Regions from separate parts of the Streptomyces sp. NPDC033845 genome, predicted to be linked through region 1. Evidence: riboswitches for the same ligand, from Rfam matches in the RefSeq annotation. Region 1 holds a riboswitch; the other holds the start of a gene.
What was found. Region 1 has a riboswitch for S-adenosylmethionine ahead of thrC (threonine synthase). Riboswitches for the same ligand answer to the same signal wherever they lie in the genome.

Region 1 (4,872 bases):
TTCATGCCGCGCTCCAGGCCGCGCCGGGCCTCCTCGTCGAACGCGATGATCTTGGCCATGTGAAGTGGTCCTCCCGGACGGGGTGGATTGCTCCGGACCGTGTGGGCGCCCGCGACGGACGGCCTGCGCACCCGGCGGTTCCTTCCCGCCGGGCACTGCGGGCCTCACCGACCCGGTCCTCGTCTATGTAGCACTCTCACCCGGAGAGTGCTAACGCCAATGATTAGCACTCGACCCCCACGAGTGCAAGCGACTGTGGACAACCCGCGGACACGACCCGGGCGCCGCAAGGGCCCCCGCCGGGCACACGCGAGGGGCCCGCATCCCCGGTCCGGGATGCGGGCCCCTCGCGTTTCACGTGTGCCGGTGGTCGACGTCCTGGTCAGACAGCGAGTTTGACCATGTCCGCCTGCGGACCCTTCTGGCCCTGCGAGATCTCGAACTCGACCCGCTGACCCTCTTCAAGGGTGCGGTACCCGTCCATCTGGATGGCGCTGTAGTGGACGAACACATCCGCACCACCGTCGACCGCGATGAAGCCGTAGCCCTTCTCCGCGTTGAACCACTTGACGGTGCCCTGAGCCATGCCTAACTCCCCTATTACTGGCCCTTGCGCAGGACCGCACTTCGCGGTCCCGGGTCAGAACTTGCGTCGGAACGCGTCGACCGCGGCTGAATGTATCCGGACCGGAGCTGTCTGCAACAGGTCATTCCGACGAGAAATCTGGACATGCGAATACATTGAAATATAGTGAAAATTTGGCATAGCCCAGGGCAACTTGGACCCGGCGAAACGTATCAATGCCCCATATCACACGCACACATTGGCCCGATGTCGACCATGGGAAGGCCCGGCCATATGCGGCGGGCAAGAACAGCGGAGGGGACTTCCCCAACTCTACCGCGCCCAACCAAGCAGAATTGCCCCCTCCGTTTAGCCGGAGGGGGCAATTCTGGGTTTGCGCGTGTCAGCTACCGAAGTACCCGACGGTACTTACCGACGGGTCGCATCGGATCGGGTCCGGCCGGGTCAGCCGCCGGCGACGGCGGGGATGATCGAGACTCCGGCGCCGTCCGGGGTCGCCGCCTGCAGCCCGCCCTCGAAGCGCACGTCGTCGTCGTTGACGTACACGTTGACGAAGCGGCGCAGCTTGCCCTGGTCGTCCAGGACGCGCGCGGCGATGCCGGGGTGGTCCTTCTCCAGGGACTCGATGACCTCGGCCAGGGTGGCGCCCTCGGCGGGAACCTCGGCCTGGCCACCGGTGTAGGTGCGCAGGATGGTGGGGATGCGGACGTTGACGCTCATGGCGCTACTGCCTTTCCGGGGTGCGGGGGGAGGGTCAGGCCAGGCCGGCGGCGCGGAACGCGTCCAGGCTCGGGCGGATGGTGGCGGTCTGCCCGCTGTCCGCGGCCACCGCCTCCAGGGTCTTCAGGCCGTCGCCGGTGTTCAGGACCACGGTGGTGAGCGCGGGGTCGAGCTGCCCGTTCTCGATCAGCTTCTTCGTCACGCCGACGGTCACGCCGCCCGCGGTCTCGGCGAAGATGCCCTCGGTCTGGGCGAGCAGCTTGATGGCCTCCACCACCTGGGCGTCGTCCACGTCCTCGACGAAGCCGCCGGTGCGGCGGGCGATGTCGAGCACGTACGGGCCGTCGGCCGGGTTGCCGATCGCCAGGGACTTGGCGATGGTGTTCGGCTTCTGCGGGCGGACCACGTCGTGCCCGGCCTTGAAGGCAGTGGACACCGGGGAGCAGCCCTCGGCCTGGGCGCCGAAGATCTTGTACGGGCGGTCCTCGACGAGGCCCAGCCTGATGAGCTCCTGAAGACCCTTGTCGATCTTCGTGAGCTGGGAGCCGGAGGCGATCGGGATCACGATCTGGTCGGGCAGCCGCCAGCCGAGCTGCTCGCAGATCTCGTACGCCAGGGTCTTGGAGCCCTCGCCGTAGTACGGGCGCAGGTTGACGTTGACGAAGCCCCAGCCCTCGCCGAGCGGGTCGCCGATGAGCTCGGAGCAGAAGCGGTTGACGTCGTCGTAGTTGCCCTCGATGCCGACCAGGTCGCCGCCGTAGACACCGGCCATGACCACCTTGCCCTGCTCCAGGTCGTGCGGGATGAACACGCAGGACCGGAAGCCGGCGCGGGCGGCCGCGGCGCCGACGGCGCCGGCCAGGTTGCCGGTGGAGGAGCAGGAGAGGGTGGTGAACCCGAAGGCGCGGGCGGCCTCGACGGCGATGGCGACGACGCGGTCCTTGAAGGAGTGCGTCGGGTTGCCGGAGTCGTCCTTGACGTACAGCTTGCCGGTGATGCCGAGTTCCTTGGCCAGGTTCTCGGCGTCCACCAGCTTGGTGAAGCCGGGGTTCAGGCTGGGCTTGCCGGCCACGTCGGCGGGGACGGGCAGCAGCGGGGCGTAGCGCCAGATGTTGTTGGGTCCGGCCTCGATGGCGGCGCGGAGGGCCTCGGGGTCGCCGACCGGGAGGTCGTACGCCACTTCGAGCGGTCCGAAACACTCGTTACAGGCGAAAATGGGACCGAGGTCGAAGCGGGTGCCGCACTCGCGACAGGAGAGCGCGACGGCGGGTCCGAGATCGACAGAGGTGGCGAGAGTCTGTGCAGAAGCCATGGTGGCGAGGCCCTTTCTCCTCATCTTCCTCGTGGCGCACTTCGCCACGAGACGGATTTGGCACCTTCCCTAGCCGGTGGACCTCGCTGATTGCGGAAATCGCGCGAGAGCCGACTGGAGGGTTGCCGGGGCTTCAACGGGCCGTATCCCTCTGCCCCTCTGGATGAGCGGTATGGCGCCGGGCCGCGCGCTCTGTGGCGCACCCGGGCATTTGTCGGCGAGCACCCCCGGCATGCGGAGGAGCTACGCGTTGTTCAAGACTGTAACCGACGGACCGGGCGGTTGAGACAGGCGTCCGAACCGCGAGATGGATCACATAACGGACGGAACCAGGGAGTGCCGCAGGTGCTGGAAGAGGTGGAGCGCTGGCTGGACCGCCGGTCCCAGGCAGCCGGCGACAGGCCGCTCGACCAGCTGTTCTCCGCGAAACGGGCGGCCGGGACCACGGTCAGCGTGGTGCTGCCGGCCCTGGACGAGGAGGCCACGGTCGGGGAGATCGTGGAGACGATCCGCCGGGATCTGATCGACGGGCTGCCCGTCCCGCTGGTGGACGAACTGGTGGTGGTCGACTCCGGTTCCACCGACCGGACCTCCGAGGTGGCCGCCAAGGCCGGGGCCCGGGTGGTGCACCGGGACGAGATCCTCCCCCGGCTGCCGGCCGTGCCGGGCAAGGGCGAGGTGCTGTGGCGGTCGCTGCTGGCCACCACCGGGGACGTGGTCTGCTTCGTGGACGCGGACCTGCGCGACTTCTCCTCGGTGTTCGTGTCCGGGATCCTGGGCCCGCTGCTGACCGATCCGGAGGTCCAGTTCGTCAAGGCCATGTACGACCGGCCGCTGAGCGGGACGCCGGGGCAGGGCGGCCGGGTGACCGAGCTGGTGGCCCGCCCGCTGCTCAACCTGCACTGGCCGCGGCTGGCGGGTTTCGTCCAGCCGCTGGGGGGCGAGTACGCGGTCCGCCGTTCCCTGCTGGAGCGCCTGCCGTTCCCGGTGGGCTACGGGGTGGAGCTGGGCCTGCTGGTGGACGCCCTGCACACGGTCGGGCTGGACGCCCTCGCCCAGGTCGACGTCGGGGTGCGGCTGCACCGCCACCAGGACGACCAGGCGCTCGGCCGGATGGCCGCCGCGATCTACCGCACCGCGCAGGTCCGGCTGTCCCGCGGCCATCTGGTGCGGCCGGCGCTCACCCAGTTCGAGCGCGGCCCGGAGGGCTTCCTGCCGCACACCCACCCGGTGGACACCGAGGAGCGGCCGCCGATGGCCGAGATCGAGGAGTACGCGGTCCGGCGCGTGGCGTGACCGGGCGTACGGCGGGGCGGACGGCACGGCGGGGCGGGGCAGGGCGCGTGGCGTGACGGGGCCCATGGTTTGAGGGGGACCCGACCGGGCTAGGTGTGCCGCATGTCTTCTCAGGTGCTCGTAGCAGCCAACCGCGGCCCGCTCTCCTACGCCCTCGGGGAGGACGGCGGCCTCACCGCCCGGCGCGGCGGCGGCGGCCTCGTCTCCGGGCTGTCCGCGGCGCTCGCGGACAGCCCCGGGGCCCTGTGGATCTGCGCGGCGCTCTCGGACGCGGACCGGGAGGCGGTCCGCCGGGGGGTGTCCGAGCCCGGCGTGCGGATGCTGGACATCGACCCGGAGGTGTACGACGACGCCTACAACGGCATCGCGAACTCGGTGCTCTGGTTCACCCACCACCACCTCTACGAGATCCCGCGCGAGCCGGTCTTCGACGCGGCCTTCCGCCGCCGCTGGGCCTCCTACACCGCCTACAACCGGGCCTTCGCCGAGGCCCTGGCCGGGGAGGCGGCGGACGGCGCCCGGGTCCTGGTGCAGGACTACCACCTGGCCCTGGTCCCGGGGCTGCTGCGGGAGCTGCGCCCGGACCTGCGGATCGCGCACTTCACGCACACCCCGTGGGCGTCCCCGGAGTTCCTGGACATGCTGCCGGCGGACGTCCGTGCGGAGCTGCTGGCGGGGATGCTGGGGGCGGACCTGCTGGGCTTCCACACGGCCGCCTGGGCGGACTGCTTCCGGGCCTGCGCGGGCCCGGAAACCGGGCGGACCCGGCTGGCGGTGTATCCGCTCGGGGTGGACGGGGACGAGCTGCGGGGGCTGGCGCACCGGCCGGAGGTGGACGGCAGGCTGGCGGCCCTGCGGGCCGAGACGGCCGGGCTGCGGACGATCGTGCGGGTGGACCGCACCGAGCTGTCGAAGAACATCCTGCGCGGCCTGCTGGCCTACCGGGAGCTGCTGGCGA
Region 2 (4,872 bases), on a different contig from region 1:
CGGCTTCCTGCTGCTGGTCCTCGGCATGTTCACCGGTTTCACCGGTTACTCCCTGCCGGACGACCTGCTCTCGGGCACCGGTGTCCGCTTCATGGAGGGCGCGATCCTGTCCGTGCCGATCGTCGGCACGTACCTGTCGTTCTTCCTCTTCGGCGGCGAGTTCCCCGGCCACGACTTCGTCGGACGGTTCTACTCGATCCACATCCTGCTGCTCCCCGGCATCATGCTGGGCCTGGTCGTGGCGCACCTGATCCTCGTCGTGTACCACAAGCACACCCAGTACCCGGGCCCCGGCAAGACGAACAAGAACGTCGTCGGCATGCCGCTGCTCCCGGTCTACATGGCCAAGGCCGGAGGCTTCTTCTTCCTGGTCTTCGGTGTCATCGCGGTCATCGCGGGCATCGCCTCGATCAACCCGATCTGGGCGCTCGGCCCGTACGTCCCGGACCACGTCTCCACGGGCGCGCAGCCCGACTGGTACATGGGCTTCTCCGAGGGCCTGATCCGCGCGATGCCGGGCTGGGAGATCAACCTGTGGGGCCACACCCTGGTCCTGGGCGTGTTCATCCCGCTGGTGATCTTCCCGCTGGTGCTGGTCGCGATCGCGGTGTACCCGTTCGTCGAGTCCTGGGTCACCGGGGACAAGCGCGAGCACCACATCCTGGACCGCCCGCGCAACGCCCCGACGCGCACCGCGTTCGGCGTGGCCTGGATCACCTGGTACGTGATCCTGCTGATCGCCGGTGGAAACGACATGTTCGCGCAGTTCTTCCACCTGTCGATCAACTCGATCACCTGGTTCGCCCGGATCGGCTTCTTCGTCGGCCCGGTCATCGCCTTCGTCATCACCAAGCGGATCTGCCTCGGCCTCCAGCGCCGGGACCGGGACAAGGTGCTGCACGGTCGGGAGACCGGCATCATCAAGCGCCTGCCGCACGGTGAGTTCGTCGAGGTCCACGAGCCGCTCTCGCAGGGTCAGCTGCACACGCTCACCCAGCACGAGCAGTACCGCCCGCTGGAGCTCGGCCCGACGGTCGACGAGAACGGCGTGGAGCGCAAGGTGACACGAACCGAGAAGCTTCGCTCCAAGCTGAGCAAGGGCTTCTACGGTGAGGGCACTCAGATCGACAAGCCCACAATCGAGGAATACAAGGAGATTCAGGATGGCCACGGCCACCACTGAGTCCTGATTCCGGCTGAAAACTGATCGCCACGGCAGGAGCCCCGTCCAGGGTCTGGACGGGGCTCTTTGCCGTCCTCCGCGGCTGGCTAGGCTGGTGTCCCATCGATCGGACTGTGGACCCAGGAGCGAGGACCATGAACGTTGTGACCCCGGCGGGCGGCGACAGCGTGGCGGACAGGACCTGGCCGTCCGTCCTCGACGCCCTGCTGAACGGCCAGGACCTGGCCGCCGCCGACACCGCCTGGGCGATGGACCGGATCATGCGCGGCGAGGCCACCGACGCGCAGATCGCCGGTTTCGCCGTGGCCCTGCGCGGCAAGGGCGAGACCGTGGCCGAGATCACCGGCCTGGTCGAGGCCATGTACCGGCACGCCAACCTGATCGAGGTGCCCGGCCGGACGGTGGACATCGTCGGCACCGGCGGGGACGGCGCCAAGACCGTCAACATCTCCACCATGTCCTCCATCGTGGTGGCCGGCACCGGCGCCAAGGTGGTCAAGCACGGCAACCGGGCCGCGTCCTCCGCGAGCGGCGCCTCGGACGTGCTGGAGAAGCTCGGCGTCAACCTGGACCTCACCCCCGCCCGGGTGGCGGAGGTGGCCGAGGAGGCCGGGGTCACCTTCTGCTTCGCCGTCAAGTTCCACCCGGCGCTGCGGCACGTGGCGGCCGCCCGCCGGGAACTCGGCATCCGCACCACCTTCAACTTCCTCGGCCCGCTGACCAACCCGGCGAAGGTCCGCGCCCAGGCCACCGGTGTGGCCGACGCCCGGATGGCGCCCATCGTGGCCGGGGTGCTGGCCGAACGCGGCTCCTCCGCCCTGGTGTTCCGCGGCGACGACGGCCTGGACGAACTGACCACCACGGCCACCTCCCGGGTGTGGTGGGTGCGCGGCGGCGAGGTCGTCGAGCAGTCCTTCGACCCGCGGGACGTGGGGATCGACCTGGTCGACGTGTCCGCGCTGCGCGGCGCCGACGCCTCGTACAACGCCGATGTGGCCCGCCGGCTGCTGGCCGGTGAGACCGGTCCGGTGCGTGACGCGGTCCTGCTGAACTCGGCCACCGCCCTGGTCGCCCTGGACCCGACCAGCGGCACCCTGGAGGAGCAGCTGGCGGCCGGTATCGCCCGGGCCGCCGAGTCCATCGACTCCGGGGCCGCCCGCGCCGCCCTGGGGCGCTGGGTGGCGGCCAGCAACGCCTGACCCGCCGCTCGCCCGCCGGCCCCGGTCCAGCATGCGGACCGGGGTCTTGCGTTTCTTCGATCATGTGGCAGGATGCTTGCCAGGTCACGAGTGACAGCGTCAAGGCCCCGGCTCGCTGTCCGGCAACCCTCCTTCCGTGGCGGGGTGCCCCGGGTGATGACCAGGTCGAGGGCAGCAAGGCCCTCGGCAAGCGCGGATCCCTCGACACCAGGGGTCCTGGTCCTCCGAGGAGCTCCTTCCGTGAGCAAGCGAATGCGATAGGCGCCCAGCGCCCTTTCTTCACCCCTCCGCAACGGCCCCCGTCGGGCCACCGCGTCGAGGCCATACCCGTACCCCGCACACGGCACCCGTGTGTCCGGCGACGGGCCGTCGAAGCCATTCCGCCCCTGCCCTACCGGGAGACACCGCCATGTCCGCGAGCCTGAACACCGCTGCCGCCGCCGCCACCGACTCCGACGTGTCCGCCGCCTGTGCCGAGCCGCTGCCGGTCCTCGGCCGGGAGGTCACCGTGCCCCTGGTCACCGGCGGCGAGGTCACCTACGCGGCCCTGGACTACGCGGCCAGCGCCCCCGCCCTCCAGCGGGTCTGGGACGACGTGGCCGCCTACGCCCCCTACTACGGCAGCGTGCACCGCGGCGCCGGCTACCTCTCCCAGCTCTCCACCGACCTGTTCGAGCAGAGCCGGGTCACGGTCGCCGAGTTCCTCGACTGCCGGCCCGCCGACCAGGTGGTCTTCACCCGCTCCACCACCGACTCCCTCAACCTGCTCGCCTCGGTGCTGCCGGCCGGCTGCCAGGTCTTCGTCTTCGAGACCGAGCACCACGCCTCGCTGCTGCCGTGGACCGATGCCGAGGTCACCTACCTCAACGCCCCCCGCACCCCCGCCGAGGCCGTCGCCACCCTGGAGCGGGCCCTCGCCGACCGCGACCCGTACGGCCCCGCCCTGGTCTGCGTCACCGGCGCCTCCAACGTCACCGGCGAGCTGTGGCCGGTGAAGGAGCTGGCCGCGGCCGCCCACGCGCACGGCGCCCGGATCGTGCTGGACGCCGCCCAGCTGGCCCCCCACCACCCGGTGTCGGTCCGCGAGCTGGACGTGGACTGGGTCGCCTTCTCCGGCCACAAGCTGTACGCGCCCTTCGGCTCGGGCGTGCTCGCCGGCCGGGCCGACTGGCTCCAGGAGGGCGAGCCCTACCTCGCGGGCGGCGGCGCCTCCCGCAAGGTGGCCCGCCGCGAGGACGGCGGCGTGGACGTCGAGTGGCACACCACGGCCGCCCGCCACGAGGCCGGCTCCCCGAACGTCATCGGGGTCTACTCCATCGCCTCCGCCTGCAAGGCCCTGACCGAGGCCGGGTTCGAGGGCCTGGTGGCCCGCGAGCGGCACCTCATCGCCAAGGTCCGCGAGGGCCTCGCCGACGTCCCGGCGGTCCGCGTGCTGTCCCTCTTCGGGGACGACGCCCCCCGGGTCGGCGTCATCTCCTTCGTGGTGGACGGCTGGAACAGCTCGCACTTCGCCGCCGCGCTCTCCGCCGAGTACGGCATCGGGGTCCGCGACGGCCTGTTCTGCGCCCACCCGCTGGTCCGCACCCTGCTCGGCAGCGAGCCGCAGGCCCAGGGCGAGTGCGGTGCCCCCGAGGCGGCCCCGGGGGAGCGCTCGCTGAACGCGATCCGGGTCAGCTTCGGCGCCGGTACCCCCGACGAGCACGTGGACCGGTTCGTCCGCGCGGTGCGCGAACTCGTCGAGGACGGCGCCCGCTGGCAGTACCGCACCCAGGACGGCCGCTGCGTCCCGGCCGTCTGAGCCGGCCCGCGACACGGAGGAGCCCCGGCGGGCGACCCGCCGGGGCTCCTCCGTGCGCGTCGGGTCAGGCGTCGAGACCGATGGCGAAGGCCGCTTCCAGGTCGTGCTGGGAGTAGGTGCGGAAGGCCACGTGGGTGTCGGTGGCCTCGACCCCCTCGATCTTGCTGATGCTGCCCGGGATGATGTCCGCCAGGTCGTCGTGCTTGGCCACCCGGACCAGCGCGATCAGGTCGTAGGTGCCCGTGACCGAGTAGACCTCGCTGACGCTTTCCAGCCTCGCGATGGACTCGGCGATCTCGGGGATGCGGTCCACGCTGGTCTTGATGAGCACGATCGCGGTGATCACGGCTGGCTGTCTCCCTCGGTGGCCGTCGCTGGTCGCCTCACTCTATCCATACGGCGGTAGCGCACCCAGGCGTAGAGGAAGCCCAGCGAGAAACCGGCCAGATGGGCCAGATAGGCGACCCCCGGACCGCTGCCCGCCCGCTGGGCGGCCACCCCCTGGAGGGCGAACCAGAACAGCAGCACCATCCAGGCCGGGAACCGCAGCGGCAGGAAGAAGAGGAAGGGGAACAGACTGGTCACCCGGGCCTTGGGGAACAGGCACAGGAAGGCCCCCAGGACCGCCGAGATGGCCCCGGAGGCGCCCACCAGGGTCTCGGTGGAGGAGGCGTTGGCCGCCGCGTAGGCCA

Region 2: another riboswitch for S-adenosylmethionine. It lies ahead of ACZ50K_RS01735 (aminotransferase class V-fold PLP-dependent enzyme); the one in region 1 lies ahead of thrC (threonine synthase).

The regions. Positions count from the first base shown of each region.
Region 1 is NZ_JBVIRI010000005.1:422,308-427,179, forward strand. Features, by position in the region: gene groL (chaperonin GroEL) at 1-59, opposite strand, end outside; gene ACZ50K_RS14200 (cold-shock protein) at 383-586, opposite strand; gene ACZ50K_RS14205 (MoaD/ThiS family protein) at 1,031-1,306, opposite strand; gene thrC (threonine synthase) at 1,341-2,642, opposite strand; SAM riboswitch class I at 2,636-2,788, opposite strand; gene ACZ50K_RS14215 (glucosyl-3-phosphoglycerate synthase) at 2,964-3,914, shown strand; gene ACZ50K_RS14220 (alpha,alpha-trehalose-phosphate synthase (UDP-forming)) at 4,017-4,872, shown strand, end outside.
Region 2 is NZ_JBVIRI010000001.1:373,963-378,834, reverse strand. Features, by position in the region: gene qcrB (cytochrome bc1 complex cytochrome b subunit) at 1-1,183, shown strand, start outside; gene trpD (anthranilate phosphoribosyltransferase) at 1,318-2,382, shown strand; SAM riboswitch class IV at 2,465-2,581, shown strand; gene ACZ50K_RS01735 (aminotransferase class V-fold PLP-dependent enzyme) at 2,792-4,180, shown strand; gene ACZ50K_RS01730 (Lrp/AsnC family transcriptional regulator) at 4,245-4,526, opposite strand; gene ACZ50K_RS01725 (rhomboid family intramembrane serine protease) at 4,523-4,872, opposite strand, start outside.